DNA from 2 places in the Mucilaginibacter sp. cycad4 genome. Region 1 is predicted to be linked to the other one. Evidence: riboswitches for the same ligand, from Rfam matches in the RefSeq annotation. Region 1 holds a riboswitch; the other holds the start of a gene.
What was found. Region 1 has a riboswitch for cobalamin ahead of SNE26_RS08730 (TonB-dependent receptor domain-containing protein). Riboswitches for the same ligand answer to the same signal wherever they lie in the genome.
Positions count from the first base shown of each region.

Region 2: linked by a shared signal. The riboswitch ahead of metE (5-methyltetrahydropteroyltriglutamate--homocysteine S-methyltransferase) and the one ahead of SNE26_RS08730 (TonB-dependent receptor domain-containing protein) in region 1 are both predicted to bind cobalamin.

Region 1 is NZ_CP139559.1:2,150,310-2,166,998, forward strand. Features, by position in the region: gene rplT (50S ribosomal protein L20) at 12-356, shown strand; gene SNE26_RS08715 (acyltransferase) at 441-1,514, shown strand; gene SNE26_RS08720 (SRPBCC family protein) at 1,552-2,286, opposite strand; gene SNE26_RS08725 (serine hydrolase) at 2,352-3,680, opposite strand; cobalamin riboswitch at 3,655-3,853, shown strand; gene SNE26_RS08730 (TonB-dependent receptor domain-containing protein) at 3,974-5,923, shown strand; gene SNE26_RS08735 (DUF6580 family putative transport protein) at 5,975-6,538, shown strand; gene SNE26_RS08740 (NAD-dependent deacylase) at 6,622-7,308, shown strand; gene SNE26_RS08745 (diphthine--ammonia ligase) at 7,348-8,061, shown strand; gene SNE26_RS08750 (hypothetical protein) at 8,288-8,536, opposite strand; gene SNE26_RS08755 (DUF3291 domain-containing protein) at 8,544-9,245, opposite strand; gene SNE26_RS08760 (GAF domain-containing protein) at 9,320-9,796, shown strand; gene SNE26_RS08765 (alpha/beta hydrolase) at 9,796-10,446, shown strand; gene SNE26_RS08770 (DNA-3-methyladenine glycosylase) at 10,443-11,045, shown strand; gene kynU (kynureninase) at 11,071-12,354, shown strand; gene SNE26_RS08780 (bestrophin family ion channel) at 12,368-13,222, shown strand; gene SNE26_RS08785 (histone deacetylase) at 13,228-14,130, shown strand; gene SNE26_RS08790 (MATE family efflux transporter) at 14,127-15,509, opposite strand; gene SNE26_RS08795 (ATP-binding protein) at 15,562-16,194, opposite strand; gene SNE26_RS08800 (GNAT family N-acetyltransferase) at 16,208-16,666, opposite strand; gene SNE26_RS08805 (DUF4442 domain-containing protein) at 16,675-16,689, opposite strand, start outside.
Region 2 is NZ_CP139559.1:2,825,698-2,842,386, reverse strand. Features, by position in the region: gene SNE26_RS11350 (discoidin domain-containing protein) at 1-1,183, shown strand, start outside; gene fucP (L-fucose:H+ symporter permease) at 1,252-2,487, shown strand; gene SNE26_RS11340 (substrate-binding domain-containing protein) at 2,597-3,622, shown strand; gene SNE26_RS11335 (MCP four helix bundle domain-containing protein) at 3,724-4,332, shown strand; gene SNE26_RS11330 (alpha-L-rhamnosidase C-terminal domain-containing protein) at 4,545-6,911, opposite strand; gene SNE26_RS11325 (TlpA disulfide reductase family protein) at 7,189-8,634, shown strand; gene SNE26_RS11320 (TetR/AcrR family transcriptional regulator) at 8,640-9,236, opposite strand; gene SNE26_RS11315 (MFS transporter) at 9,585-10,826, shown strand; gene SNE26_RS11310 (MFS transporter) at 10,914-12,287, opposite strand; cobalamin riboswitch at 12,456-12,648, shown strand; gene metE (5-methyltetrahydropteroyltriglutamate--homocysteine S-methyltransferase) at 12,825-15,149, shown strand; gene SNE26_RS11300 (cysteine-rich CWC family protein) at 15,204-15,452, shown strand; gene SNE26_RS11295 (SRPBCC family protein) at 15,508-16,008, opposite strand; gene SNE26_RS11290 (VOC family protein) at 16,033-16,521, opposite strand; gene SNE26_RS11285 (VOC family protein) at 16,644-16,689, opposite strand, start outside.

The DNA.
Region 1 (16,689 bases):
AAACACACAAGATGCCACGTTCAGTTAACGCAGTAGCGTCGAGAAGACGCAGGAAAAGGATCATGAACCTCGCCAAAGGTTATTGGGGTTCACGTAGCAAGGTATACACCATTGCAAAAAACACAGTTGAAAAAGGTTTACAGTACGCTTACCGCGACCGTAAAACCAAAAAGAGAGAGTTCAGGGCTTTATGGATCCAACGTATTAACGCTGGTGCCCGTCAGCATGGAATTTCTTACTCTCAGTTAATGGGTAAATTAGCCGCTAAAGAAATTGGCTTAAACCGTAAGGTATTAGCTGACTTAGCAATGAACAACCCTGATGCTTTCAAAGCAGTTGTTGATGCAGTAAAATAATATCGCATTGTAAATGCATGAAAGGCCGCAAATTGCGGCCTTTTTTTGTTTTAATTTAATTGTTTGAGTGGCTATTTTTACGGTATGACATCAAACAAGGAGGGGCAGCCTGCCTTATCTAATTTATTGCGCAGCAATTATTATCACTCCTTAAACGGATTTCGGGGCATTTCAATTATCCTTGTTATATTTTATCACCTTCAATTATCTGATAGTTATTTTTATACCACCGTATTCAACGGAGGGTTAGGGGTAAACATTTTCTTTGTCATCAGTGGCTTTTTAATCACAAGCTTATGTCTAAAAGAAAAAGAAGCGACCGGTGACCTGTCGTTAAAAAGGTTTTATATAAGGCGCCTTTTGAGGATTTTTCCCTTAGCCTATTTGTATATCGGGGTGGTGTTTTTATTAAACCATTTCTACAGATTAAACATTTCGTGGGTTCAATTTGCAGGTTCAGCATTATATCTAATGAATTTCAGCTATTTCCGGAGCCATGATTTCACTTATTACTTCAGTCACTATTGGTCGTTATCGGTTGAGGAACAATTTTATCTCCTTTTTCCTTTTATTTTAAAGATCAACAGAACTGCATTTTATTATATCATTATCAGCATTGTATTCGCATTGCCGCTATTGTGTACGGTGCAACAGTTTGTTCCGGTTTTGAACCGTGGCATTATTTACGGTTTTACTCATTATTTTATAAAATTTCAGTCAATTGGTGTTGGCTGTTTTTTTGCGTTGGTTGCCTCTAAAGGAACTTTGAATGTAAATTGGCTCAAACAAACAAAGGTAGCTGGCAATATTTTGGCTATAATATTGATGTTTGGATTGCATTTTGACGAATTTTACTCCTTAAGATCACTGTACGTAAACCTGGTGATTTCGCTAACTACGGGCTATTTAATTTTAAGCAATATCGTACCGGCAAATGATTGGATTTTTAAAGTATTAAACAATAAATTACTGTCATTTATTGGTATTCTATCGTATGGCATATACATATGGCAACAGTTATTTACCGGCCGGGATAGTAAAATGCCATTAAGCATATTTCCTTACAATCTATTGGGTTTGATTGCTGTCCCTTTATTATCATATTACCTTTACGAACGGCGTTTTCTAAAACTTAAATCAAAATTTAAAAGGAAATGAAAGCTAATAACACCTTGGAATAAATGTCGTAATTTTATTATTTAACAACAATCACCTCAACAAACTCATCCGGATCGTTATTAATATCCATATACTGTTTAAAATTCTGGATATCCTTGTCAACCATGTTTTTGAATACCGGGTTTAGTATTTTGGCTATGCCTGCGCCTACACCGCCTGCCGGGGGCTGATAACTGATCACTACATCAACAATGGTGCCTTGCCCGTCAACAGTATCCTGAAAGCGTACTTTACCGGCATTATTGATCATTGAATCGGACAGGGAGCTCCACCCGATTACTTCATTAGGTTCGTCATGAACAATCTCAGCATGCCAGCTAACCGTAGCAACGTTTTTAGGTAATTTGAGCACCCAATGCGAGTATTTTGAGTCGATGACCTCCACACTTTCCAGGTGTTTCATAAAAAGGGGCAGGTTATCAAGTTTGCGCCAAAATGCGTAAACCTTTTGCCGAGGTTTATTTACTACAAAAGACGAGCGGATATTTACATTTATGGGATTGGTTGATAGCTTGCCAATGCGTTTATAAAGCTCACAATGCCCGGTAATGCCCCGGTTTAACAAGTAACCACCGGCGCCTATTTTTACGATACTTGCAAACGGATTTTTGAAAATGTTTTTAAAGCCTGAAAAACCGAGTTTCATGCCACCTGCAATAGAGGTAAAGCGTTCGGGCCAGTTCAGGTTTATGCGGTCATCGCCATAAAGCACGGGGAAGTTGTCGGTATATTTTACTATTGTAGTTGCCATAGGTTTTTAAATAGTTGTCGTTTTTAAAACACCCATTGCGCCACTAAGTTTTCCTGAAGTGAATTTTATTTCTTTTTGCTATAGGTGAATTTAAATTTAGTTAAATCGGGCAGGTGCTTTTTAGGGCGATTTAATTCATACTGATATATCACCCGGCCAAGATTTTTCAGGAAAGGCAGGCATACGGTAGCGTATTCATATTTATTATCGTTCAGGATCCCATCCTCGTTTGATTGTACAACGGCACTGAGCATAAACTCCACCTTGTTTTTAAAATCTACGATATAGGCGTTGTCAATATCATAACCATAGCTATCACCAACTTTATTGAAGATCCTGATATCGGGGTTAATAATAGCGGTGCTGTCACCTCCATAAAACAAAAACTTGCAATAGGCAGGGAAATATTCAGGCCGGTTATAGGTGGGTTTTGTGTTTTCGGTAGGGAAGGTGCTCATATAACGGTAAACGAAGCGATAGTCGTCCTGCTTTAAATTAAAGCGCTGTGTTTTCGGGAAAGTTTCGGGGAACAGCAATCGCTTAAGCACCATTTGCTGATCAGCAAGGGGGTAAACATTCTTTTCAGAAAAATCAAGCGGTTTATTAACCAGCCGGTCGCTGCTATCTAAATAAGCTTTGCCTTGCAGCATATTTTCAAGGTGCATAGGATAATTCAAAACATCATATAATGCCGGCTTATGATAAACCAGCCTGCCATCGTCATAAAAATCGATGGGATTGGTATGTCTTGTACTCTCACCGGCATCGCCGATGGCTAACCTGCCCACAATACGGGTGTTGTTAAGATGATATTTCTTAAGCTTCTGGTTAACCTCAGCACGGCCGACAAACTCGTAGAGCCGGTTATATGCATCATTATCGCTTACCAGCAAGATCTTTTTAATATAGTTTTCGATGCTCGGCAAACCTGTTGAGGATGATGTATCTATTTTAACTTTAGTCTGGCCGGCAAATGCGCTATCGGTGATCATGACCGATTTGCGGCTTAAGCCTTTTATTTTTAACTCGTTTAATTTTTCAATGGCAAATATGGCTGTAGGAAGCTTTACCGTGCTTGCCGGGTAAAAATAATGACGCGCATTAAGGCGATAGCTGTATGAAGTAAAGTGCGGAACATTGTCTTTATCCCTGTCGATCCGGGTATACATGATCTGTATTTCGTTTTGTGCAGGATGGTTCAAAATGCCTGAAAATAGTTCGGGATGGCTATATAGTAAGCCTTTCAGAAAAATGGTATCAGGTTGCTGGGCAAAACTGCCAAGTGCGCTCATCATCAATAATAAAATGCAGCAATGTTTCATCATGATAAATATAGTTATGTAGTTTGAGGTTAACAGATACTTATTGTACTTTTGCAGCGCTTTAGGTTTCATTAAACTATTTTTTAATGAATTAAAAGGGAATACGGTGTAAGTCCGTAACTGTCCCGCAGCTGTAAGCTCCGTAACCGTTGCCAAATCTATAAGGTCACTTTCTGTAAACAGGAGGGAAGGCCAGGCAAAAAGGGGAGTAAGTCAGAAGACCTGCCAAGGCATTATATGTTATTCATAGCTTTCGGGGATTGAAGCTTGGATGTGAATGCTCTTCATTTGGCGTGTTTTCATTTTTATTCATTTCCGTGTATGCTATTTCGTATGCATTATTATTTTACACATATACATTATACATGGAAAAAAAGTACGCTAAAATTACTTTGGGTTTCGGCTTATTAGCAGTTGGTTTATCTGCCACAAGCGCATACGCACAGGATACCACACGCACATTAAATACGGTAGTAGTAACTGCAAGCCGGTCGCCCAAAAAGCTGTCAGATATTGGCCGCGTTGTTACCATAATCTCTGCGGATGAGATCAATAAATCGCAGGGCAAATCATTACCTCAATTATTAAATACCGTTGCCGGTATAACTTTTTCAGGTGCAAATAACGCCCCTGGCATCAGCACTTCGGTTTTCCTGCGCGGGGCTTCGTCAGGTAACACGCTCGTGCTTGTTGATGGTTTCCCGGTAAACAATGCTTCGGGCATCGATGGAAGTTATGACCTTAACGCCTTTTCGCTGGACATGGTAGATCATATCGAGATTTTAAAAGGAAGCGGTTCAACACTATATGGATCCGATGCTGTAGCGGGTGTTATCAATATCATCACCAAAAAAGCTAAAGAACAAGGATTGACCGGCGGCCTGCAGCTAACCGGCGGCAGCTACAGTACGTTTAAAGAGTCGGCCTCACTAATTGGGCGGGTAAAAAATACAGGTATAGCTATTAACCTTTCAAATACCGATTCAAAAGGTTTTGCAGCAGCTACAGATACCACGGGCAAAGGTGGTTTCAAGAAAGATGGTTTTCACCAACGCTCGGCCAGTGTAAATCTGAACCAGTATATTTCATCAAAATTTATTCTGAACGGAAACCTGCAGGTAAGCCATAACACGGGCGATTTACCATATGGCGCTTTTATAAGTGATAATGATTACACTTATAAAAACACATTCTTATTTGGTGGTGTAGGTGCAAAATGGATTTTGCCTAAAGGTAACCTTAATGTGAACCTGTCACAAAATACAGTCCAAAATAATTTTACTAACCTGCCATCCGATAATGGCGGAACCCACCAGGTTACGAAAAATACAGGCCGTATAACCAATGCCGAAGCTGTGTTTAATTATGAATTGAATAAGTATTTGGATATCACCAGTGGTGCGGCCTTTAAATACAGCAACACAAGCCAGTACAGTCTGTATGAGTCGACAGCTTACCAGTCACCTGCAAGCATTATCAAAGCAGGCGATGCTGCTAATAACATATTTAGTGCATATACATCGTTGTTTTTCAAATATGATATCTTCCACATGGAATTGGGTGGTAGGTATAATAATCATAGCAAATACGGCGATAAGTTTACCTACACTATCAATCCATCATTATTCCTTGCTGATCAGTTTAAGATCTTTGGTACAATAGCTTCTGCATTTAGGTCTCCTTCATTATACCAGTTGTTTTCAGAATATGGTAATCCTAAATTAAACCCTGAAATCACTACATCGTACGAAGCAGGTTTTGACTGGGAAATTGTTAAGAATACACTTTCATTTAATACCCAGTTTTTCAAGCGCAATACCAAAGATGTCATCTATTTTAAAAACCTGCCTGGCCCCCCTTATAGTCAATATGCAAACGGGCAACAGCAAAAAGATAAAGGCTTTGAAACCGAGTTGAAATATCACGACAATAAAATTCATGCATCTGCATATTACGCTTATGTAACAGGTAAGCTTACTGATGAAACTGGTGCACAAACCGGCAATCTTTACCGCAGGCCTAAGAATACTTTGGGTGCCAACATCAGTTATGATGTTTTAAACGATTTTCAGGTTGGCGTTAACTACAAATATACAGGCAACCGTACCGATCTGGCTTTTATAAACTTTGAATCAAGTGTGATTACGCTGAAGCATTACAACCTGGTTGATTTGCACCTGGAATATAAAGCAACAAAAAATTTAAATGTTTTTGGCGACCTGAACAACGTTTTGGATACTAAGTACGTAGACTGGTTAGGATACAATACACGCGGTATTAACTTTATGCTTGGCGCAAGGTATCAATTTAAATAGCGTTTGTTTATTGTACGGATTATTAAGTAATTTTACGCCATATATAAAATCATGACCGCAAAAGATAACACCAACCGCAATCTGTTTTTGATTATAATGATAGCAATAGCCGCGATATTTAGGGTGCTTGCTCTTTATTTTCCATCACTATATAATTTCACCCCTGTTGGGGCAATAGCCCTATTTGGAGGAGTGTACTTTAAGGACAAGTGGAAAGGCTATATCGTTGTATTGGCGACTTTATTTTTCACTGATTTAGTGATCAACTATCTACGTACATCAACAATTACATTTGGTTACAGTGTAACCTTTTGGGTGTATTTAAGCTTTGCATTAATGGTTTTGGTTGGCAGTTTGATTAAAAAAGTTAATGTTTTAAATATATTATTAGCTTCAACAGCCCCGGTGCTTATCCATTGGCTGCTCACCGATTTGCCAGGTGAATTGTATCCGCATACACTTGCAGGTTATGGTCAATCATTAGTAGCTGCCATACCATTTGAATACAATCTTCTATACGGAACATTTGTGTTTAGCGCGATACTTTTTGGTAGCTTTGAGTTAGCTAAGAATAAGTATACTTTTTTGCAGGATAAAAAGCAATTGGCTTTATAAGATAAATGAACTTAAATTTAAAGCGGATTGTTGAAAAACGATCCGCTTTTTTTGTGGGCTACCAGCCATCTACTTAATTCAATATGAAAAATATAGTAATACTAACCGGAGCAGGTATCAGCGCCGAAAGCGGCTTAAAAACATTCAGGGACAGCGATGGGTTGTGGGAGGGCTACAATATTGAAGATGTTGCGACCCCTGAAGCCTGGGAACATAACCCGGTTATGGTACAGCAATTTTATAACGAGCGCCGTAAAACTGTATTGGAAGTAAAGCCTAACGCGGCGCATTTTGCCCTTGCCGCGCTCGAAGAAAAATATAAAGTAACCATTGTTACACAAAACATCGACGACCTGCATGAAAGGGCAGGTTCAACTAACGTAGTACATTTGCACGGCATCATTACCCGGTCGCAATCAAGTATCAAACCGGAGCTTACTTATCCAATTGATGGCTGGGAAATTAAAATGGGCGAGAAATGTGAATTAGGCTCACAATTGCGCGCCCATGTTGTTTGGTTTGGTGAGCCTGTGCCAATGATAGAGCAGGCAGCTATGATCTGCGCCGGCGCTGATTTATTTATCCTTGTTGGATCCTCGCTGGCAGTTTACCCGGCTGCGGGACTGATAGGTTATGTTGACCCTGAAGTGCCGAAATATATTATTGATCCCAATATCCCTTCAGTAAATGTAAGGGGAAACCTAATTAAGATCCAGGAAAAGGCTACAATTGGCGTGCCGGCGCTGGTGAACGAATTATTGAAAGATTGAAATCACTAATTCGCTAACTTACTAAATCAATAACTATTTATGAAGTGCATCTTCAATTGGAGCGGCGGTAAAGACAGCGCCCTCGCCTTATACTATTGCCTGCAAAATCCGGAGATTGAGATAGCGTATCTTGTAACCACCATTAATGACGCGGCCGACAGGATTTCGATGCATGGAGTAAGGACGGAGTTGCTGATCAAACAGGCTAAAGCTATCGGCATTCCATTGTACGAGATCCGCCTGCCCGAAATGCCCGGTATGAAGGAGTACGATGATGTGATGCGCCATCATTTGACCCGTTTTAAAACTGAAGGCATAACCCATTCAATTTTTGGCGATATATTTTTACAGGATTTGCGGGATTATCGTGATGCCCGGTTAGGCGAAGCTGGCCTCACCGGTATTTACCCATTGTGGAAACGAGACACTTGCGAGCTTATCAATGAGTTTTTAGATCTCGGTTTCGGAACTGTGATAGCCTGTACCCAGCAGCGCCTGGAAAGGATAGTTGGAAAAGAAATCAGCAGAGAACTAATTGACGCTTTGCCTGAGAATGTTGATGTATGCGGCGAGAACGGGGAGTTTCACACCTTTACTTTTAAGGGGCCGATATTTGCGCATGAAATAAAATATATAACCAGCGTAAAGATTTTTAAGGAATATGCCGCACCAAAAAATGCTGATGATTCATGTGCCTCCATTTCAGACTCAAAGCCTTCCGGCTTTTGGTATTGCGACTTTTTACCGGCTTAACCTTGTGTTATTTGGCTAAATACCGTCCAAAATTAAATTTTGTTTAATATTATAAATATCTTGTTTATCAATATGTTAATATATAATAATTCAAGTTTTTATTCATATAAGTAATAAACCAAGAGGAATTATTTACTCAAAAGGCACCATCTTGCCAAATTAAATTTTGTTTTAGGGAATGTAGATTTATAAATATCTAATTATCAATACTATTAACAAGATTAATTCAATAATTGTATCTGAAATATGCATCTTTATAATCGGTGCGCATATCGTTAAAGCGGGTAGCTACTTTCTTTAAAAACTCGTCATCAAGTAATTCAAAAACACTGTTAACACCGTCGGTTAAATCCATCTCGGGGATCTTGTAACTTTGCTCAAGGGAGCCCTGCTCTATCTTTACAATAAATTTATTGTTCATATTCAGGATAGAGATCTTAAAATCCAGGTGCGGGAGTTCTGCAATAATTCTCATGTCTTTTTTATTTATCCAATAAACCGTTTAAGGGGTCTTTTCCATTGATGGTACCAAAGCTTGTAACAGGTTTAAACCGGGCGAAGAGCTCTTCGCTATACCAGCTTTCACTTCTTGTCTTTTTTATCACTTCGGCATGTTCAGGGCTTTTATAGGCAAAAGCTTTTACATGATCCAGGCTTTCCCAAACAGAAAATGTAGCCTGCCTGTATACCGGCGCTTCGCCAATGCCAAACGAGTTGATGTACCCAGGTACAGATTTCATCATATCTGCAACCGCGTCAACGTTAGCCCAAAAATTCTTTAACCTGTTAAACCTTATGGTGGCGCGGGTAAGTACTGCAACAGGGCCATTGATCTCGTTCGCTTCGGGCTTACCAAAAGGTTCTTTGCCATCCCAGCTTCCATGGCTTTGCAGGGGTTGGCAAAGCATTGTCCAGCTTTCGGCACCCAATGTTTTCCACCAGGAGGTTACGAAAGATTTACTGTAAAACTCATCGAAATCTTTGCGGTTATCCCAGCAAGCCAATAAACCCCATTGCTGCCAATCGGGTTCAAGATCAAAAGTTCCGTTTTTGCCTGAGCCCAGAAGCTTGTAAAAGCTGCATCCTTTTTGCATTAACAATGGGAGGCGATGAATAGCCATAGCCAGCAGGGCAAAAGGAATAAACAGCTTACGGTAGCGGATTATAGTGAGGCTAACAATCATGCAAATGCTAAATAAAAGATTAAATATGATATTTGCCTTATTTACTTTCAATACCACATCCTTACTTTTGTACCATGGCAGAGGATTTAACAATTACCACATCAACCGATAAAACCGATCAATACACCGCGCTTATCCCGCAAATTGAGGCTTTACTCTATGGTGAGCCCGATTTGGTCGCCAATATGGCAAACGTCGCTGCAGCTTTAAAGGAACAGTTTAAATGGTTTTGGGTGGGATTTTATTTGGTAAAAGAAAATGAGCTGGTTTTAGGGCCGTTTCAGGGACCTGTAGCCTGTACCCGCATCGGCTTAGGGAAAGGTGTTTGCGGAGCGGCCTGGCAGCAAGCAAAGACACTGGTTGTGCCCGATGTTGATGCATTTCCGGGGCATATTGCTTGCAGCTCACTTTCCCGCTCGGAAATTGTGGTGCCTGTGTTTAAAGATAATAAAGTAGTGGCTGTACTTGATGTGGATAGTGAACTGCTGGATCAGTTCAACGAAACCGACGCACAGTATCTTGAGCAAATAGTAAAGCTTATTAATTTTTAATGAGCAGGATCTATCTGATTGCCGGCCTTGGCGCCGATACGCGCGTATACAACAATATCAACCTTAACGATGAGCACGAAGTAACAACTATCGACTGGGTTGAACCTGATTTAAATGATACTTTAGTTACTTACGCGCAAAGACTTATTTATCAATACAATATCAAACCAAACTCAGTACTGATCGGCAACTCCTTAGGCGGGGTTATCGCTGTTGAAATGGCAAAGTTCATACCTGTTGAAAAGGTCATTTTAATCTCCAGTATTAAAACCAGCGATGAGGCACCACGGTATTTTAGTCTTTTCCGCACGTTGCCTGTTTACAAACTCATTCCGGGTAAGATATTTAATTCGATGGGAGGTATGGCAAAACCGTTGTTTGGGAACATGAGCCGGGAGGACGCGTGGTTATTCGGCGACATGCTCAAAAAATCGTCGCCGGTATTTATGAAATGGGCCATGTATGCTATCCTGCATTGGAAAAACGACATTATTCCACCAAATCTCTACCACATTACTGGTGATAAAGACCTGGTGTTTAACTATAAAAGAATAAAAGATGCTACCATTGTTAAGGGCGGTACGCATATCATGATCTTCGATAAGGCAAAAGAGATCAATAAATTATTGAAGGGGATACTGAAAAAATGAAAATACCTGAAAGTTATTATCTGGGCGATGATGTTGTAAGTATCAGTAAAGATTTGTTAGGCAAGTATTTATTTACTTGTATAGATGGTGTAATTACAGGAGGTTATATTGTTGAAACAGAGGCCTATAATGGCGTTGCAGATAAAGCTTCACACGCTTTTGGTAATCGACTTACATCCCGGACTAAAACCATGTTCATGCAGGGCGGCATAGCTTACGTTTATCTCTGTTATGGTATTCACGAAATGTTCAATATCGTTACTTCTGTTGAAGGGCATCCACAGGCAATACTCATCAGGGCCATCCAACCTACTGATGGTATCGAGGCTATGCAAGTACGGCGTAATATGGCAGTGCTAAAGCCTAATATTACGGCAGGCCCCGGTTCGCTAGCTAAGGCTTTAGGGATTTCGCGCAATATCAATGCGTATAGCTTGCAAGGCGATACTATTTGGCTCGAAGATCGTGGTTTAACTTTTCCTGATGAGCAGATAAAAGCGGGCCCGAGGATAGGGGTAGATTATGCCGCCGAAGATGCTTTACTGCCTTATCGTTTCTATGTAAAAGGCAATATTTACGTGAGCAAGCCCAATAAATAAGCTTGCTATTTTGTAATATTGGCGAATGAACTATCAAAACGATCTGGCATTTGCCCGGCAGCAGGATGAGCAGGATTCGCTAAAAGATTTTAGAAGCCGCTTCTTAATTCCAAAGCACAACGGCGAAGATGCAGTTTACCTTTGCGGTAATTCACTTGGATTGCAACCCGTATCAGCACAGCAATACCTGGCCGATCAATTAAACACCTGGGAAAACCTTGCTGTCGAAGGTTGGTTCCAGGGCAATGACCCCTGGCTTGACTATCATAAATCTGTTACCGGCTCAATTGCCCGCCTCGTAGGAGCCCGGGAAAATGAAGTTACCGTAATGAATTCACTTACAGTAAACCTTCATTTATTGATGGTAAGTTTTTATAAACCAGATAATAAACGTTTTAAAATTATCATGGAAGGAGGGGCTTTCCCTTCAGATCAATACGCAATGGAAAGCCAGGTGAGGTTTCATGGCTTCAACCCTAAAGATGCGATAATTGAGATTTTTCCGCGGGAGGGCGAGGTTACATTACGTACTGAAGATATCATCCAGGCCATTGATCAAAACCAAAATGAACTTGCATTAGTGCTGTTTGGCGGGATCAATTATTATACCGGGCAGTTCTTCGATCTTAAAGCGATAGCTGATGCTGCTCATGCGGCAGGAGCTTATGCCGGGTTTGATCTGGCCCATGCTGCGGGCAATGTCCCATTGCAATTGCACAACTGGGGCGCCGATTTTGCTTGCTGGTGTTCGTATAAATACATGAACTCGGGGCCGGGCGGCATAAGCGGTATTTTTGTACACGAAAAACATTTTACAGGTAAAGAGATGAACAGGTTTGCCGGCTGGTGGGGATACCGCAGGGATAAGCAGTTTCTGATGGCCCCGGGTTTCGATCCCGAGGTTGGCGCAGCCGGCTGGCAGGTAAGCACAAGTCCAATATTGCTTCTCGCTTTGTTTAAAGCCTCTATGGCTATTTTTGATGATGCGGGCGGTTTAGGCATCCTTCGAGAGAAAAGCGTTCGTTTAACGGGCTATTTAGAGTTTTTAATCCAGGCAATCAATCAACAGGAAGGTGAGGAGATCTACAGAATCATTACACCTGGCGATCCGGCAATCCGTGGCTGCCAGCTTTCGGTAGTTTGCAAGCGAAATGCGCGGGCAATTTTTAACTATCTGGCACAAAACGGCGTTATAGGCGACTGGCGCGAACCTGATGTGATCCGCCTGAGCCCTGTACCACTTTACAATACATTTGAGGATGTTTACAAAGCAGTCAGATTGATGGCTGATGCATTAAAAGCTGTTTAAATTTTGCACAGATATGGTTTATTATAATCCCAAAGAATGGTTTTCATTCATTTTTAAAATAAATAAGGCCGAAACACTTCGCGAGTTGTTTCCGCTGATGATTGCAGTAGGTGCATATGCAGGCGTGGTTACTTATTTCCTGATCGACTTTTGGCAGCTGCCCGATACAAGCATACTCAAGAAGGTAATCTTTATTCATCAGACTATCGGTTTTGTATTTTCATTGTTATTGGCCTTTCGTATCAATTCGGCTTATGACCGCTGGTGGGAGGGCCGCAAGATCTGGGGAAGCCTGGTGAACAATAGCCGCAATCTCGCAATTAAATTAAAGCACCTGATTAGCGAAGATGAACTGGCTTTTTTCAACTATGCTATTCCCCGTTATGCAAGGGCCCTGAGAGATCATTTACGGGATGAATATGTTCCGGAGGAGCAGTCGTTCGTCAGTGTTGATGCTCAAAAGCATGTGCCTAATCAGGTGGCTTCCGAAATGATCAAAAATATTTACCGGTTAAATAAAGAAGGTGTTATTAACCCGGAGCAATTGTTTAGCATAACAGCCGAAATTACTTCTTTTACAGATATTTGCGGCGCTTGTGAACGAATTAAGAAAACACCTATTCCGTTTTCTTACAATGTATTTATTAAGAAATTTATCTTTACATACATCATGACCCTGCCGTTTACCTGGGCCTTTGATCTCAAGTATTTTATTATCCCGATAATCTGCTTTGTACTTTTTGTTTTTGCGAGTATTGAATTATTAGCCGAAGAAATTGAGGACCCATTTGGTCGTGATGCCAATGATTTACCCTTGGATAGCATTTGCGAAAACATTCAAAAACATGTAGGGGAGTTGATAGGATAAAACGCATGCTCAAAATAGCTTACGATCCGATATACGCCCATCCGATGCCCGAAGGCCACCGCTTTCCGATGCTGAAGTATGAACTGATCCCGGCCCAGTTATTACATGAAGGCGTGATAAGTACGGGTAACCTGTTTTCGCCCGGCCTGCTGGAAGAAGATATCATTATCCGTACCCATGATGTAAATTACTGGCGCCAGCTTCGCGATCTCACGCTTTCACCAAAAGAACAACGCCGTACGGGTTTTCCTTTATCGGCGCGGTTGGTTGAACGGGAGGTGAGGATAGCAAAGGGTACAATCGATGGCTGCCGGTATGCTTTTGAGGATGGTGTTGCATTCAATGTTGCAGGCGGAACACATCACGCAGGCAGTAACTGGGGCGAAGGTTTCTGCTTGTTAAATGACCAGGCAATAGCAGCTAATTATTTATTGTATAATAAATTAGCTACCTCTATCTTAATAATTGATTTAGATGTGCACCAGGGTAACGGCACTGCCGAAATTTTTGAAAATGAGCCCAGGGTATTTACTTTCTCTATGCATGGGGCCAACAATTTTCCATACAGAAAGGAACATTCTGATCTGGATATCCCTTTACAGGATGGCGTAAGCGATGACGAGTTTCTCGACATACTTAAAACAACCCTGCCGCGATTGATTGAGCAACGTAAGCCTGACTTTATTTTTTACCTTTCGGGTGTTGATATTTTGGCCACCGATAAGCTGGGCAAGCTCACCCTGAGCAAAGAAGCGTGCAAAGCCCGTGATCAGTTTGTTTTTGAACAATGCATCAAACGCAATATACCGGTACAGGTAAGTATGGGAGGAGGCTATTCACCGCAGATTAAAGATATTGTTGAAGCGCATTGCAATACATTCAAAGCAGCTATCGACCTTTATTTTTAATCTTTGGCTATTATGGGCATTACAGGCTTTATCTTGTGGCTTTTACTAAGCAGGTTAAAACGTACAAATAAAAGTACCGAAGCAGTTCCCAGGCCCAACACAAGGCCATACCAAACCCCATATACGCCAAGATTTAATTTAATACCAAGTAGGTAACCAACAGGCAAACCAATTATCCAGTAAGCCAGAAAAGTAATAACGGTTGGGATATTTACGTCGCCCATGCCCCTTAGCACGCCAAGCCCAACAACCTGCGCACCATCAAATAATTGAAAAAATGCTGCTATGATAAGTAGTTGTGATGCAATAGCAATTACCTCTTTATCCGAAGTAATTATCCATGGTAAAAGATGCCTGCCTAAAGCAAATACTACCGCCGTAAAACTCATGAACAACAGTACAATATGATAGTTGGAGATAGCCGCAAGCCTTAAATTACGATGATCACTTACACCAAAATAGTTACCCGACTTAATTGCTGCAGCCGCACCAATGCCGCTGGCCATCATATAAGTCATGGATGCCATGGTTATGGTTACCTGGTGTGCGGCCTGCGCAACTACACCAATGGTGCCAACCAATAATGCAGCACCGCCGAATGCGCTGATCTCAAACGTGTATTGCATTGCCACAGGCGCCCCGATTTTCATGATCTGGATACCCCGAAGTCTGTCGATATTCTTAATAGCAAAATCTGTTAAATAAGTTTTAAAATTCTTTGACCGGAAAACATAGATCCCCATAACGGTTGCCATTAAGCAACGATCTATAAGTGTACTATAGCCCACACCTCTGATGCCCATTGGTTGGATGCCAAACAAGCCCTTAACAAAAATTATCCCGAACAAAATATTAATAAGGTTGCCCCATATGGATATCATCATGGCTTGTTTGGTGAAGCCCAGGCCTTCGGCAAACTGCTTGAATGTATTGAAGATAAGCAGCGGGATCAGGGACAGGCTAAGCAAAAATAAATATGGCTTAGCTTCCTTCACAACCTGGGGCGATTGGTCAAGGTGACCAATAAGTAACATGGTGCCAAAATAAATTCCGCAGAACAGAATAATGCCGCTCAGGATATTCAGGAATAAACTATTGGAAAGTAACAGCCCGCACTCTTTATGATTTTTGCGGCCATTGTTTTGGGCGATAAGTGGCGTTAAGCCATAAGAAATACCCATACCAATCACCAGCGGAACCATAAAGAGGCTGTTTACGGTTGACACCGCAGCCAAAGAAACAGTACCTGCAAAGTGACCAACAATAATGGTATCAGACATTTGAACGAGCGTATGCCCTACGTTTGATATAATTACCGGGATAGCCAGTTTAAGGCTTTCAAGATAATAAGGTTTGTATTTTTGGTAAACGGCTCTCATAATTACTCAGGCAACAGGAGCGCAAAAGTAACCATTCGGGCACACAGAAAAGTCAGCAGGCTGTATAATATTCTTCCTTTTCGGTTGTGTTGATCTTGACCAGGCCTGATAATATCAGGTCAACGAGTACATTTTGAGCACGCCTGCGCCCAACTTTAAGCAGTTCGCTGCATTCTTTTATGGTGATTCGGCCAGCCTTTTCCAAATGGCCAAGCAAGGTGCTTTCGTTTTCAGAATACTCTATTAAAACACCCTGATCATTTGACGAACGTTTTAAAACTTCCAGCACAATTTTGCTGGCTAATACACTTTTATCTTTAACGCGTACATAAGCCCACCATTTGCCATCTTCGGCGAGAGCATAATGGGGCTTTAGCTCGCTTGCGGTTATCTCTACAACGAGGACTAATTTATCATCAAAATACACCTCTTCAAAAACAGGTTCAAGAGCCGGCCTCGAAAATAAATGAGCTGCCTTTGTTATCATGTACCTTTCCTCGTCGTCAGATTTTACACCTTTTATTGTTCCATCATCAGTTACGCCAATAAGTAATTTACCACCTTTGTTGTTAGCAAATGACACCATCGTCCGGGCTATTTTTTCGCAGCTGGTTATTGTTTTTTTAAAGTCGACAGTTACGCCTTCTCCATCAAAAATTAGCTTCTTAACATTTGTTCTACTCATAGCCTGTTATTAATTATTGGGGCTTAATATAAGGTGTGAAGATCTCCATCCATGTTTCCGGGCGGGAGAGTGGCGAAAATCCAAACTGGCTATACAAATTATGGGCGTCTTTGGTAGCTAACGACCACCTTCTCAAGCCTTTCAGGTCGGGGTGCTTAACAATTGTTTGTACCAGCCATTTGGAAAGGCCTTTGCCACGATAAGCGGGTAAAACAAATACATCGCAGATATAAGCGAACGTGGCATTATCGGTAACAACACGTGCAAAACCAACCTGTTCATCGTTTAGATAAATACCAAAACACATGGAGTTTTCAATGGCTTTTGCCATTTTTTGCCGTGGGATACCTTTTGCCCAGTACGATTCATTATTCAGGTAATCATAAATAATATCAACGTTAAGCAAATTTTTATCGGTTGAGATTGTGAAGCCCTTTTTTTCAAAAGCCTCGTCATTCATAATTACAGTCATCAGTATATTTATATAGTAGTATC
Region 2 (16,689 bases), 680 kb from region 1:
AACCAATAAAGCCATGTACGAAGGCTGGGAAGATAATATCTGGGAAGATGCATCGGGTATTATGACCTGGATGAGCCAGTCGGCCTATCCTTCATTGGTGTGGCAAACGTATGATTATTATTATGACCTCACCGGCGCCTATTGGGGGGCTAAAAAAGCCTGCGAACCGGTGCATATTCAGTGGAACCCGGTAAACAATGCTGTGAAAGTGATCAACACCACCCGTACTGACGAAAACAGCCTCATTGCTTACGCCGATGTTTATAATAGTGATGGACAGATTGTGAAACAATATAGCCAGTCAAAAACTATCGATGTGCCATCAAATACTGCGCTGAATTGCTTTACAATGGCTTTTGCTGATAACCGCGAAAATTTGGCACTAAACAAACCTGCATTTGCATCATCAACCACCATGGGTGAGGCCGGTTCTGTAACGGATGGTAACCCGGGAAGCAGGTGGGCCAGTAATTCAAATGATGCCGAATGGATTTATGTGGATTTGGGAAAAGAGGAGGAAGTAAACGGCGTGAAGCTAAATTGGGAAGAGGCTTATGGCAAAGCTTTCAGGATCCAGGTATCTGACGATGCCAAAAGCTGGAATGATGTTTATGAAAGCGGGGACGGCCATGTTGGTGTACAGCAAATCACTTTTGATGAAGTAAAAGGCCGCTACGTGCGTATGTATGGACTACAGCGAGGATCGGGATGGGGCTACTCGCTTTGGGGCTTTGAAGTATACGGCGGCGCGCCGAAAAGCAGCGGTCTTACGGATGTTCATTTCATCAAACTAAAATTGATTGATAAAAACGGAAAACAGGTATCTGATAATTTTTACTGGCGAGGCAATAAACGCACAGATTTTACCGCCCTTAACCAACTGCCAAAGGTTAACCTTAAAGTATCATCGATCATAAAACAAGTTGATGGTAAGTACTACGTGAATGCAGAGATCAGCAACCCATCGTCATCAAAGGCGGCTGCATTTGCCATTCGCGTACAGGCAACTAAAGCCGCCACGGGTGAACAGATACTGCCGGCAATAATGAATGATAACTATTTTTCGCTGATGAAGGGCGAATCAAAAGATATCAGGATTGAATTTGACGCAGCGTTGCTGGGCAAGGATAAGCTGAAACTATTGGTACAGCCGTATAATGATCCGGTAATAACAGAAAAGTAATAATAAGCCTTTGGTACGTTGAAGTTTTAAACTAATTTACCGGTCCAATTAACAAACAAACCTGCACAATGGATACCAAACCCAAATTCACCGAACGCAAGTTCCTTGTAGTACTCATTTTTGTAACCTCGTTATTTATGCTCTGGGGCATAGCTATGACCCTTGGTGATACCTTGAACAAGCATTTTCAAAATGTTTTACATGTTTCAAAATCACGTTCGGCTTATGTACAGCTATCATTATTTGGTGCTTACGCGGTGATGGGCATCCCGGCAGGTATGTTCATGAAAAAATTTGGTTATAAAAACGGCGTGCTTTTAGGCCTCGGGCTTTATGCTGCAGGGGCATTCCTGTTTGTTCCGGCGGCTGATGCTAAATCGTTTGACTTCTTCAGAATAGCCTTGTTTATCCTGGCTTGCGGCCTGGCTACACTCGAAACCGTTGCCCATCCCTTTGTTGCCTCACTCGGCGATCAGCGCACCAGCGACCAGCGCATTAACTTTTCGCAGGCTTTTAACGGCGTCGGCGGCGTTATTGGTCCGCTGTTGGGTGGTTATTTCGTTTTAAAAGGAGGACAGGAGCATTCTAACGATCTGATATCTGTAAAGCACCTGTATATTGTGATAGGAGCGGTGATTGCATTGGTTGGGGTAGCCTTTTCATTTTTAAAAGTACCTTCATTGCAGGATCCGCATGTGATAGCAACAGACTCATATGCGGTTGCGGGTGAAGGACATATTGCGGAAAGCCTGTTCAAAAAAAAGCATTTTGTATTTGCGGCCATAGCGCAACTGTTTAACGTGGCAGCACAAGGCGGCACCTGGGCGTTTTTTATCAATTACGGCCACGAGATCATGCATTTAACCGACGAACGCGCGAGCTACTATTTTTCATTAAGCATGGTGATGATGATGGCCGGTCGCTTTATCGGTACTTTCCTGATGCGTTACATAGCGCCAAACAAACTGCTGGCGGTATTTGCCCTGGGTAATATCCTGATGTGTGTTATTGTAGCGCAAGGCTTTGGCGTGGTGTCATTTGTGGCATTGCTGTTCATCAACTTCTTTTTCAGTATTATGTTCCCAACCATATTTAGCCTGGGGTTGAAAAATTTAGGTTCCCAAACACAAAACGCGTCATCATTTATAGTAATGGGGGTTGTAGGCGGAGGATTGTTTCCGCCAATTATGGGCCTGATTGCCAACCATAATGTTGCTACGGCTTATTACCTGCCTATCATTTGTTATATGGTGATATTTTTATTCGGGATCAGTTATCCAAAACTGAATAAAAAAGGAATATAATCAAATCAGCTTAATCGATTTATTTTTATATTTTGGCCAATAATCGCTTAATAAATCATGATTATTAAGCGATTATATTTTATATTTGATTTTAGCCAATTGTAAGCCATTGAAAAAACTATCGATTGTTGATATCGCCAATGAATTAAAAGTTTCTAAAACCACAGTATCGTTTATACTGAACGGGCGTGCAAAGGAAAAACGGATAGGTGAAGACCTGGTAGAGCGTGTTACCAAATACGTGGAAGAAGTGGGCTATAAGCCCAACTCACTGGCCAAAAGCCTGCGTACAGGTAAGTCAAATACCATTGGTTTAATGGTTGAAGATATTTCAAACCCATTTTTTGCCAGCATAGCCCGGCTTATTGAAGATAGGGCTTATAAAAACGGCTACAAAATAATTTATTGCAGTACCGATAATGATACCCAAAAAACCAAGGAACTGATCAATATGTTCCGCGACAGGCACGTGGATGGTTACATTATTGCTCCGCCCGAAGGTATTGAGGACGATGTAGAACAACTGCTGAAGGATGGCTTACCGGTGGTAATGTTCGACAGGCATTTACCAAAGGTAAATACTGATTATGTTGAGGTTGATAATCTTTTCAGTACATACAATGCCACCCGGCATTTGATACAGCAAGGTTATAAAAACATTGCCTTTGTCACATTTGCTTCCACACAAACACAAATGCTGGCCCGGGTGCAGGGTTATAAGGATGCGTTGAAGGAAAGCCGTTTTGCTCCGGTGGTTAAAGAGATTGTTTTTAACCAGGATGAAGAAATGATCATTAAGCCGATGACTGCATTTTTTAAAAAGCACCAGGATCTCGACGCGGTAGTTTTTGGTACCAACCACGTAGGTACCTGCGGGTTAAAAGTATTTAATACATTGGGTATCAAAGTGCCCGGGGACATGGCTGTGATATCGTTTGACGATTATGACGTTTTTAAGCTGTATTCGCCTCCGGTAACCGCCATAGCTCAGCCGGTTGAAGAAATTGCTGATAACGTGATCACCGTGTTACTTAAAAAATTGAACTCTAAAGGGGTTAGTACAGCCTCACATGCTATAATTCTTAAAACCAACCTCCAAATCAGGGGATCTTCATCGGGTTTAAAGATTAATTAAGAACGTAGTATATTTACAGGGACAACGGAGAGCCGCATGTAAAGGATGGGATTTCGTAAACACCTGTCCTTATCTTATCTTTAAAGAAACAATTTACTGCTATGACACGGGCTTATATTATAAAAAATAGGGCGAAAACGGCATTGGCATTAGCCGTGCTTACCGCTATGCTTTTGCTGGCTAACTGGAGTGGCCGCGATAATGTAAAAGAACTGGATAAAACGCTGGTATCCATGATGAACAACCGCTTGCTGCCCGCCACTTTTGTGCATGAAATAAGCAACCGGCTTTATGAAAATAAGCTGTTGGCGGCTTCAGGTTCAGAGAGCCAGGCTCAGATCAAAGGCAATAATGCCGCTATAGAAGTATTAGCTAAAAAGTACGAAGCAACTGAATTAACCCGGGAAGAATCTGCGAAATGGAAAACCTTCCGCACCCAATTACTAAGCCTGCAAACCCAGGAAACGGATGGGAATAATATGGAACATGTTTTTACAGAGGCCCTTAAATCGCTTGATCAACTGATGGCGATACAGGTGGGAGAGAGCAGCCGCCTGCTGCAAAGCGGGCAAAAAAGTGTTAGCTCAAGTATCCTGACCGCTAACTTTGGTGCTGTTGTTTGCATTGCACTGGTACTATTTATCCTGGTGCTATTAAGTGCAAGGGAACAACTGATTTTAAGGCCTGGGGAACGCCATCTGCTTAATTGAAAGTTGCTGATTATAGAACTTGTTTTAAAAATAGTATACACTAAAAATCGTCATTGAAGTTTTGGAATCCAACGGGGTTTTGAAGGCAGAATGACATCCTCACAACGTCGTGCTGAACTTGTTTCAGCATCCCACAGGACAGGTTCGCAACTGATTAGCAAGCGGCTTAGCGAGTGGGTATTGAAACAAGTTCAGTATGACCGTAACTTTTGTTAAATAACCATCACATTTTTACCAGCTTTAAGCGGGTATGATTTCGCTTTCCAAACCAATATACCGGATGTGTGCTGTGGTAAGCTGACCTTTATTTTCCACCTGTTATTTTCTAAAATATAAGCTACTGCAACCTTGCCATTAGGATGTGGGATCTCGCCGCTCACATTGGTCATCGTTCCCAAATGAGGTTCGATCTTGATCTTGCTGAATCCGGGCGAATAGCTGTCAATACCCAAAACAGTCCTGAAGAATTCAATGTTGGGGCTGCTTCCCCATGCATGACAATCTGAACGGCTGTATTTAAGATCGGAGTATTCGGCCCAGGTGGTTAAGCCCATTTTAATATTGTCGCGCCAGATACCCAGCCAGTTCATATAATCGTTGCCTAAACCACCTTTTACCAATGCCTGGTGCAGGTAATATTTAAAGTAAATGGTGCATTGAGTTAAAGACGTATCAGTCAATAATCTTTTAGATAACACAGGCAGATCTGCGTTTTTCACCATGCCTGTAAGTATGGCTAATGAATTGGCATGCTGCGAAAATTGTTTTTTGTCCCGGGTATCGGCATACAGCAATTTCGCGGGGTCCCAATATTTACGTTGAATGGTTTGCTTAAGCTTAGCGGCTTCTTTGTTATATAAAGTAGCATAACCCGGCATGCCCATTTTGGTTTCCATAGCAGCAGCCCATTGGTAAGCCCAAAGTAATTGCAAATCAATAATGGCTGAGCTGTCGTCGGTGCCTTTTGGCGGCGAGCCTACTTCCCAGTTTTTGCCGCTGGCCCAATCTACAAACGTCCAGTACGGAGTGTTTTTTAATGAGCCATCAGCTTGTTGGTATTGGCTGAAAAACTTTAATACTGCCCGTTCGCCATCCAGCTTACCCTTAATAAAATTACTGTCATCACGGTACATCCAGTAATCGTACAGCGTGCCTATGTACCATAATGAAAAAGTTGAAATGATCTGGGTATCATGGGTTGGGTAACGGCTTTGGGTAACGCCTTCTGTCAAACGGGAGTGATCCATTAGGTTAATGGCATTGCGGGCCAGCCGGTCGTCGCCGCTATAGTAGTAGGATATCATGGCCTGGATACGGGTATCGCCGATGTATTGCAACTGCTCATAATAAGGGCAATCTGTATAGGTTTCAAACGCATTAAGACGGGCGGTGCGCCAGCCAATATCGAGCATCTGTTTTATCTCCTTATTATCGGTATTGAAAATGGCACGTTGCTTAAATGGATAGCCGGTAAAGGTGCCGTACAGGTCATCAATAACCAAAGGCTCGCTTTGCGTATGCACAATTAAGCGGATGTACCTAAAAGTACGGAAGTTGAGCGTAGTATATGATTGTCCTTTGCTGCCATTGGAGATCAAACTATCATTTCTGCCCGAAAAATCCTTACCCTCCACATCATTACGGTTGCCTTTACGCATGCCATATTTGCTTAAATTATCAAAAAGCGACTCGGCATAGCTTAAGGAGATCCCGGCATCTTTCCCGCCGCTGAAATTAATGGTAGGATAGGCATTGGTAAGATGCGTTTGATCAAGCAGCATGGTAACGGTAGTATTTGCAGGAATAGTAAGCGTTGCTTTAGTGCCCGGAAAAGCCGGGGGAACACTCATCCCGGAAGCTTTACGTACAACAGGGATCCGCTCATAAATTAATTCCTGGTGCGGAATTGAGGATGGTACCAATTGCCAGCCGAACCCGTCCCACCGGCCTTTTAATTGCCCGCCGAAGAGGTTAGCCGCCTTTGGCCAGCTGCTATCATCCAAGTTAGGCGAATACCAGTTCATAATACTTTTATTCAGGTCCACCATTTCACCCGTGCTGGCAGCAAAATAGCCCCAGATGGGCTGATAGCCTTTATCCTGGATGCTTTTCCAGGTGTTATTGGTATTAAGGATCTCTTCGGCTGCTGAATTGCCTTGTATAATAAAGGCGGTACGGACACTGATCTGTGCTTCAGGGCGGTATTGAGCTTCGTTCCACACTAAAGCAGCTACAGTATTTTTACCGGCTACGAGATACGGGGCAAGGTCGACGGTTTCATAGTTCCAGTAAAAAGTGTCACCTCTTGCCGGGCCTAATGATACCAACGTGCCATTTACATAGAGTTTGTACCGGTTATCGGCCGATACATGAATAACAAAACTGGCCGGCTTGTTGGTAAGCTCAACGCTTTTACGGAAATAATAAATACCGTATTCATTTCCGGTGATGTTAGGCACGGAGATCCATTGTGCATTCCATGTCCGTTCCTCTGCAGTTTTATGAACAGGCCGGGCATTACTGTTTTGTGATGAGAAAAGGGTAGTTACAAATAAAATTAAAATCAGAAAATGTTTCATGCAGATTTCATTGGTTAATTGGTGATGGCCAGGTTGTTTTTCCTGCTTGCATTAAGTAGTTAATTGGTTTGACTAATATATTAAATCGATTTAGCATTTTATGATAATTTTTTCGTTTTTTATAATTAGCAAGGCTGATTTGGTTGCGCTCTCACTTGTGAACTAACCGTACGATCGGCCTGTTCCCCGGGTTGGGATAACATGCAAACAAAATCCTGAAGTTGTATTGAAATCGGCTGCTGAACTTTATATTTGTTTAAACCTACCAGTTACATCTATGAAAAAAATAATCCTGTTCCTGCTCTCATTTTATTTTATCGGCAGGGGAGTAGCTCAAACCCCGGTTCAACCGCTTGTTATACAGGGGAAACTCAGTAATTCGGCCGAAAAAATGTTGAAGATCTTTTTTGAAGATGCCAACGGTAAATTTCTGATAGATACAATCAGGCTTAATGATTTCGGTGAGTTTTATTTAAAAACAAACAAAATAGTAAGGCCTCAACGCACCAGCATCCAGCAAAACAATACGCAAATCAACCGGATCTATGTAGCGCCGGGTTATAACCTCCATATAACCGGTGATGCTGTTGATTACATCAACCTGTCGAAAACTAAAAAGATAACTGGTATAGGTGCCGAAACCAATCAATACCGTGTAAAATTAGATTCGATCCTGGTAGCCCGGAACGACAAGACAGCGTGGTATGAACTAAAGACCGATGAGTTAATCCAATTCCTCAGAAAAAGCAAGGCGTTGGAAGACTCGTTACTAAATGTGGTGTTTAACAAGCCGGCAAAGCAGGATCAATATTTCAATACGTTTAAGAAAATGATTGATTTGGATAACCAAAGCATGAGCTTTTATATGATCCTTCAGCATCTCGACTTGAGCAAATACAATGCAGCGCAGATGCAGGAACTGGTGTCAAAAAATACCCCTTCGGCATTTTCAAAAGGTATATCGCGCGACGAGTATTTAGTATCAGAAGATTATAAAACATGGGTACTGCCGCTTTACTATGTCTATGAACAGCGCCTGGATCAGCTGCGCGATTCTGCATTGGTAAAGCAGCCCGGTTATCCCCTTGAAAAAATCAAACAGCTTTTTACCGGCAAGGTTAGGGACTATTATCTGAACCGGTACGTTGAAAAAAGAATTGGTGGTGCTAACTCTCTTGAAAAGTTGAATATTGCCCAAAAGGAGATGCGCGTATTCATTGACGCAATTAGTAACCCGGCTTTAAAAAATAACATCGCCGGTAATTTTACCGAAAAAAAGCTACAGCTGATGCAGGTGCAAATTGGGAAACCGGCTCCGGCTTTTACTTTGCCCAGCGATTATGGCAAGGTTTTTAGCCTGGCCGATTTTAAAGGAAAAGTTGTTTATATTGACCTTTGGGCCAGCTGGTGCGGGCCATGCCGCCAGGAGATGCCTGCATATAAAAAACTAAGCGACAAATTTAAAGCTAATCAGCAGGTTGCTTTTGTTAGTATCGCCGTACATGACGGGGAAAAGGAATGGAGGAATGCACTCAAAGAAGAAAAGCCGGATTGGCTGCAGCTTTATGACAAAGACGGCATAGTTGCACAATCATACATAGCCTATGCAATTCCAAAATATATACTGATTGACAAAGAAGGAAGAATGCTCAGCTTTGATGCTCCCGGTCCGGGGAGCCCGCAGGCCGAACAATTAATCAATGAGGCTATCGCGAAGCCATAGCGTGTTTATGCTTTTTCCAGGGCGTATGACGCCAGTTCGGTTTTCAGGCTTTTGATCATGATCTGCATTGGCTTTGTGCTGTTTAATACCCTGCATATCGCGTTGCCGCCTTCTATCGAAAGCATCATCCGCGTTGCAAACTCAACAGGATTTATAGCGTTTGAGAGTTCTCCGTTATCAATTCCGTCCTGAATAATATTGGCATAGGTTGCTATAGCGGTGTCAACCATGTCCTTTAACTTTTTTTTGATGGCCGGGTTAGTATCATCCGTCTCTGTCGAAAAGTTAACTATTGGGCAGCCGCCTTCAATATAACTTTTCAATGGGTTTTTGCTGTTGTCTAAAGCGGCATTGATCTTGGCAATGGCGGTTTTATGCTTGCTTACTGTGTTGTTCCTTCTGTCGTTTAGTTTGCCTAAAAGGTAATCGACGGCGGCTTGTGCCAGTTCATCTTTACTTTCAAAATGACCGTAAAAACATCCCTTACTGGTATTGGCAACTTCAAGCACCTCATCAACCGAGGTGCCGGCAATCCCCCTTTCATTAAATAGAATGGCTGCCTGCTCAATAATGAATTGCCTTTTTTGCTCGCCTTTGTTCATCTTCAGTTATTTAATATGCAAATATAGACTAAATGGTTTAAAAAAGTAAAGGCGGTTGATTGGTTGTGAAAATTAACTGTGTGTTTTATTGTTTATAAATGTCTGTTAATTAATGTTTTATTTGTAGGTTCTTTTTGTAAATGTATAACTTTAGGTTGGTTTTTTTACACTGATCTTATGAATGTATAGTTTATAAGCCGATTAAACAGCGATTGACACAGTAATGTAAATATGGCTAAAAGTAGACTGAATGGTTTCATTTAATAAACCAATTAGTCTATTTTTGTTTTCAATAAAAAGCGCATAACAATACCGTTTTTACGATCTGTTAAATTTTAATATTAAGCTATGAAACTTATAAAAGAACACCACAGGGGCATCAGCACAATTTTAGCGTTCGCGCTGATCCCGCTTTCGGGTTTTGCTACTGATATTTATATACCCTCCCTGCCCTCCATGGCCAGGGAATTAGCTGTCAATAATTCGGCCGTTCAGCTTTCGCTCATCGCGTTTATGATCAGTTCGGGCGTAAGTCAATTGTTTGTTGGCAGTTTGCTCGATAGCTTTGGCCGGTACCGTATTGGTACTGTCTCTTTACTGGTGTTTGCATTTGCAAGTTTCATCATAGCTATCTGCCACAATATTGAGCTTATTTATGCTATGCGTATTTTGCAGGGCATCACCGTAGCACTTATAGTGGTAGGGAAGAGGGCATATTTTGTAGATATGTATTCGGGCGAGCAGCTTAAACATTATACCAGCCTCTTTTCTATCATCTGGGCAACTGCGCCTATTGTTGCACCCTTTATCGGGGGCTACCTTGAAGCTGCTTTTGGCTGGGAATCCAACTTCCTTTTCCTGGGGATAGCCACTCTTTCGTTACTTGTTTTAGAGTTGGTATACGGTGGTGAATCATTGAAAAATTATCACCCGTTCGAAGCCAAAAGTATTCTGCAGGTTTACCTGGCCACCATTAAAACCCGTGATTTTTCTCTGGGCCTCATCCTCATCTCCCTGAGTTATGCCATGTTGGTGGTGTATGGTATGAGCAGTCCTTTTATAATTGAACATGTATTTCATTTGTCGCCCGTGGTAACCGGTTATTGTTCGTTGCTTTCGGGGGTATCATTGATGGCGGGCGGCATTATTTCAAAAACCCTCATCAGGAAACCGCTCATCAAAAAAGTATCGGTAGCGCTTGCCCTGCAATTAGGCTTTGCTGCTTTAATGGTGTTTACATCAGGAATTAAAACAAATTTATTTACGCTAATGGCCTTTACAGCATTGGTTCACCTGTTATCGGGCTTTATATTCAATAATATATTTGCTTACTGTTTAGGCCGGTTTTCAAAAAATGCGGGTATTGCAAGCGGCGTAACCGGCGGCTCGCTTTATATCATCACTTCATTTTTTAGCTACGGAATTGTAAATATTATGGCTATCAAAAATCAGCAGTTATTAGGAACCGCTTATTTAGCGTTCGCGGTATTGGCTGTTGTTACATTGGTGCTTTTCATCAAAGCGAGGGCTTCGCACCAAAAACAAGAAGAAGCGGCTGTTATTTTAACTGCTGAGGTAGCAGTTGTATAAGGAATAAGATTCCCCGGGTTTTATATAACCTTATGGAATAATGAAAGCCGGTAAGGAATTATCGGCTTTCATTTTGTTGTGATGATATCAGCGATTTTGTTTTCTTAGTCCTTTTACAATTAATAACATAGCGAAAGCGGTTAAGCCAATGGATATGGCTGCGCTTTTTGACACGGCGCCTAAAATGGCCAGTGTGCCTCCTGCAGCCATTGCGCCAAAAACGGCTACACCTATGGCCCCCGCTGTTTGCCTTGCCGTATTTAATATAGCCGAGGCAGTTCCTGATAATGTTTTATCCACGCTTGATAAAATACCATTGGTCATGGCTGGTACAGCAAGGCCCATGCCCATCGGGATGAGCAGGAAAGGCAGGAACAGTTCAAGATACGGAGTGTGCTCGTGAGCTATGAATAAACCTGCAAAGCCGGCGGCAAACATAATAAGGCCAACAATGATAGGTGTGCGGATGCCATAGCGGTTAATGATGCGGCCGCTGATCACATTGGAGATCACAAAACCTACAGTAAGCGGAAGAAATGCCAGCCCGGCCATAATAGAAGGATAGTTAAGTACTTTTTGCAAATAAAGACTTAAAATAAAAACACTGCCGTAGTAAGATCCGTTTAAAACCGCACCCAGTATTAAAAGCGCGTTAAACCTCCCTGACCTGAACAGGTGGAATGGAAGCATAGGGTGTGCTGTTTTCCTTTCAATCCATAAAAAAAGACCGAAAATCAATGAACTCAGAATAAGCCCTCCCCAGATGAGTACATGGCCTAATCCAAGCCGGGGTATTTCAATAATTACACTAATGAGCGTGGTGACCGAAAGCATCCAGGTGAGTTGTCCGGGCAGATCAAAACTCCTCTTGCTTGTTTTTGCCGTTTGCTCCATTTTAAAACTCAGGATATAACCAATTATGCAAATTGGGATGTTAACAATAAAAATGAAACGCCAGCTGCTGAATGCGATCAGTAAACCACCAATGGTAGGGCCGGCCGCCATGGCGGCGCTTCCGGCAGCTGTCCACAAGCCTACGGCCCGCGTACGTGTTTGTGGTGTATGTGCAAACTGGTGATTGAGCAATGCAAGCGAACTTGGGATCATCATAGCAGCCCCGATTCCCTGGGCCACACGGCAAATGATAAGCGTAATGGCGTCAGGGGCCAAACCGCAGCCTGCTGATGCAATGCCGAAAATGATCATGCCAATCTGGAAGATCTTTTTTGATCCTAATAGGTCGCCGAGGCTGCCTGCCGATAGCATGAGTACTGCAAATGCAAGCGTGTATGCGTCAATAACCCATTGCAGGGTGCTGATACCGGCATGATATGCTTTTGCAATTTCAGGTAATGCAATATTAACGATCGAAACATCAAGTTGTGCTACTACAAAGGCGAGGCTGGTGGTTAACACCGCCCAGCCAAAGCCTGGAGGGTTTGAATGTGTTTTCTGGTTCATAGAAGCTGCCAAAGGTAAGGATCAGTTTGCATCGGGAGTGGTACAATTTGAGGGTTTAACAGGCTTACGTGTTTATTGACCATGGTGTGACTTATGATTTCACCAATAAAATAACCTGGATATTCAGCCGGCATATCCTTATATTTGCCCTGATAAGTTCTTTACTTTACTTCATCAACCGGTATAGGTTTTACTTAATTGTAGATTAATAGGGAATCGTGTGCAAATCACGAACTGTCGCGCAACTGTAAGTAACACAAAGGTTTTTGCCAGTGATGTCCACTGTCCCGATGAAATAGGGGTGGGAAGGACGGCAAAAATGTTACAAGTCAGGAGACCTGCCTAATACTGAATTGACAATGCTTTCGCGGTATGAAGCTTTGGTCAGGGTTATGATTACTTGCCTGTTTGGGTCCATAGCCCGTTATGACAGGCTTGTGCCCATATATTCTCTCCATATTTTATATATCACAAAACATTACGAAGCTTAGCTTAAAGGGCTTTTAACCGATTTATTCATTTAATCAATTAAAAGAAATGCTAACGCAAAATTTAGGCTACCCGCGTATTGGTAGCCGGCGCGAATTAAAAAAAGTCTGCGAAAACTATTGGGCAGGTAAAACGGGTTTAAAAAATGTGCTTACCGTTGGTAAATACATCAGGGAAGAAAACTGGCTGCTGCAAAAAGAAGCCGGGATTGACCTGATCCCCTCAAATGATTTTTCATTTTATGATCAGGTACTTGATCATTCATTGATGTTTGGCGCTATTCCTAAACGCTATCATGAAGTGATTGGGCAAAAGGGCAATACCGAGCTCGATCTGTATTTTGCCATGGCGCGTGGCTATCAAAAAGAGGGGTTGGATGTGGTAGCCATGGAAATGACCAAATGGTTTGATACCAATTATCATTACATAGTCCCCGAGTTTTATAAAGATCAGCAGTTTAAACTTTTCTCCACCAAAGTTATCGATGAGTTTTATGAGGCCAAACAGTTGGGCATAGTCAGTAAACCGGTATTGCTCGGCCCTGTATCGTACCTGTTGCTGGGCAAAGAGAAAGAGGCTGGTTTGGATAGGGTAGACCTTATTAAAAATCTGCTGCCTGTTTATTTTGATATCCTGAATAAGCTTAAGGCTTTAGGTGCCGAGTGGGTTCAGTTTGATGAACCGTTTTTAGCGCTTGATTTAAGCGAAAAACAACAGGAGGTATTTAAAGATACCTATAAGCAATTGAAGAAAGAATTTCCTTTCCTGAAGATAGTACTGGCAACCTACTTTGAACGCCTGGGCGATAATACTCAATTGGCAACAGTATTACCGGTTGATGTTTTACATATCGACCTGGTTCGTGCCCCTCAGCAATTAGATGATGTGATAGCCCATTTGCCGCAAAAAACTATCCTCTCTTTAGGGGTTGTTGACGGGCGCAACATCTGGAAAAATGACTTTGTTAACTCACTGGGCATTATAAAGAATGCGAAAGATAAGTTAGGTGCCGACCGCGTTTGGATAGCCCCTTCATGCTCATTGATCCATTCGCCATGCGATCTGCAAAATGAAACCAACGATGAAGTGCTTACTCCCGAAATTAAGCAGTGGCTGGCTTTTGCGCGCCAAAAAATAAACGAAGTGGTGTTGCTCAGCAAATTATCGGAAGATGCGGTGAGCGATAGCAGCCTGCATCAACTGGCAAAAAACCGGCAGGCAAATGAAGCCCGCCGAACATCTGCATTGATCCATAACCCGGCGGTTAAACAACGTGTAAGCGCCATCACCGAAAATGATGCAAAGCGTATAAGTGCTTTTCCTGCCCGGAAAGAGCAACAGCAGCAACTGCTTGACCTGCCGCTTTTTGCTACCACTACCATTGGCTCGTTCCCGCAAACAGCCGAAGTACGAAGCTGGCGGGCCCAATTAAAAAAAGGTGCAATAACCCCGGGGGAGTATAATAAACTGATAGCTGCCGAAACAGAAAAGGCTATAAAATGGCAGGAGGAAATAGGTTTGGATGTGCTGGTACATGGCGAGTTTGAACGTAATGATATGGTAGAGTACTTTGGCGAACAACTGGCAGGCTTTACCTTTACACAAAATGGATGGGTGCAAAGCTATGGCAGCCGCTGTGTTAAACCACCCGTTATTTATGGCGATGTATCAAGGCCACAGTCCATGACGGTAAAATGGTCGGCTTATGCGCAGTCATTAACCTCAAAATGGATGAAAGGTATGTTGACCGGCCCGGTGACTATTTTGCAATGGTCGTTTGTGCGCAATGACCAGCCCCGTTCCGAAACCTGTACGCAGATAGCTTTGGCCATTCGTGACGAAGTTTGTGACCTGGAAAGCGCCGGCATCAGGATTATCCAGATAGATGAACCGGCCATTCGCGAAGGATTACCGCTTCGCAGGGATGACATGGCAAATTACCTTGACTGGGCAGTTAAAGCTTTCAGGATTTCGGCAAGCGGCGTTCAGGACAGTACACAGATCCACACGCATATGTGCTATTCGGAGTTTAATGATATCATTAAAAGCATAGCCGACATGGATGCCGATGTGATCACGATAGAAACGTCGCGCTCGCAAATGGAGCTGCTGGATGTTTTTGCCGATTTTAAGTATCCTAATGAAATTGGCCCCGGTGTATATGATATTCACTCGCCCCGCGTGCCTAACCGGGAAGAGATGATCTGTTTACTTAAACGCGCCCAGGCGGTAATACCCGATGCCCAGCTTTGGGTAAATCCCGATTGTGGTTTAAAAACGCGGGGCTGGGATGAAACCCGAAAGGCCTTAATAGAGATGGTTGAAGCTGCAAAGGCTATCCGTGAAAATGTTATCAGCAATGTAACTGCTTAAATAAATTAACTGCTGTGTATCCGTAAGGATACACAGTAGTTTTATATACTTAGTATGACAAAGCATGAAAATAAATACTGCCCGCGGTGTAATGAGCCGTTTGAATGCAAAGTAGGCAGCATCCTGTTGTGCCAGTGCCAGGGCATCAGCTTTACCGACCAGGAGCGCGATTATATCCGCTTAACCTATCCCGATTGCCTGTGCCGCAAATGCCTGATGGTTATGAAGCATGAAATCAGTTCAACCGCAGCTAAGGAAAAAATGAAAACGATACTTGAAGCAATCAGGAAGGGTAAGCAATAGTACACGATTGTTGTTTCCAGTCAGAAGCTTAGCTTTGTGCGTTCTGCTTTAGCTTTTATTTTATTTCTCCTGCTTCAAAAAGCTCATCCAAACGCCAGTGCGAATCATTTACCCCGCGTTCCATACCTGATTGCAGCATGCCGTCACGATCAGCCGCCGACTGGAAAACTGATTGTGTAGTTACCTTTGTGCGGTTACCTGGCAGCGCTTCAAATTTTGCAGTTTCTAAAGTAACATGACCGCTTTCGGGCAATCCTTCAAACTCAAATGTTTGGATGATACGTTCAGGCGCGGTTACGTCATGGATCACACCATGAAAACCGTAATCATTACCGGCCGGGTCGGTATGAATATAACGGTAAGCGCCTCCGCTGCGGCAGTCAAACTTATCTATGCGCATTTTAAGTTCGCGTGGGCCCAGCCATCTAACAATAAGCTCAGGATCGGTAAAAGCTCTGAAAACAAGTTCGCGCGGTGCTTCAAATTCGCGGGTTATAAAAAGCTCCTGTTTACCGGGTTCGGCCTTAATTTCTGTTTGATTTTTTGTGGTGATCATGGTGTTTTTTATTTAGGTGATTGATTAATCGTTATCGTTAGCTTCCTGCAAAAGCTTGATATCCATTTTGGTCATCTGCATCATGGCGCTCATAACTCTTTTAGCTTTTTCAGGGTTCTCGTTGTTATAAAGTAATTCGCTCATAACTTCAGGAACAATTTGCCAGGTAACGCCAAATTTATCGTCGAGCCAGCCGCATTGACTGGTTTTGCCGCCGCCTGCAGGTAGTGCTTCCCACAGGTAATCAATTTCCTCCTGGGTTTTGCAGTTTATATAAAACGAAGTAGCCGGCGAAAAATTGAACATCGGTCCTCCGTCCAGCGCTAAAAACTGCTGGTCTTCTATACGAAATGTTCCGACTAACATTTTGCGGCCGTTGCCGGGATCGGTAAGTGAGCTTACTTCGCTTTCTGAGTTTTTAAATACCGAAGTATAAAATTTCATTGCTTCTTCAAGGTTGCCGTTAAACCATAAAAAAGGAGTTACTTTCTGGGTTGCTTTAAATGTTGCCATTGGTTTTTGTTTTTATTGGTTAAAATTTGTTGCTTTTGATATTTCAAAGTTAGCGGCAATAGCAAGGGGTAATAGTGTCCAAAAACGACGAGATAAGGGGGTATTAGCGACAAATTACTTTTTTATCTCCCTGGCATTTTGCTCATATCCATGTAGAGTACATTCCAG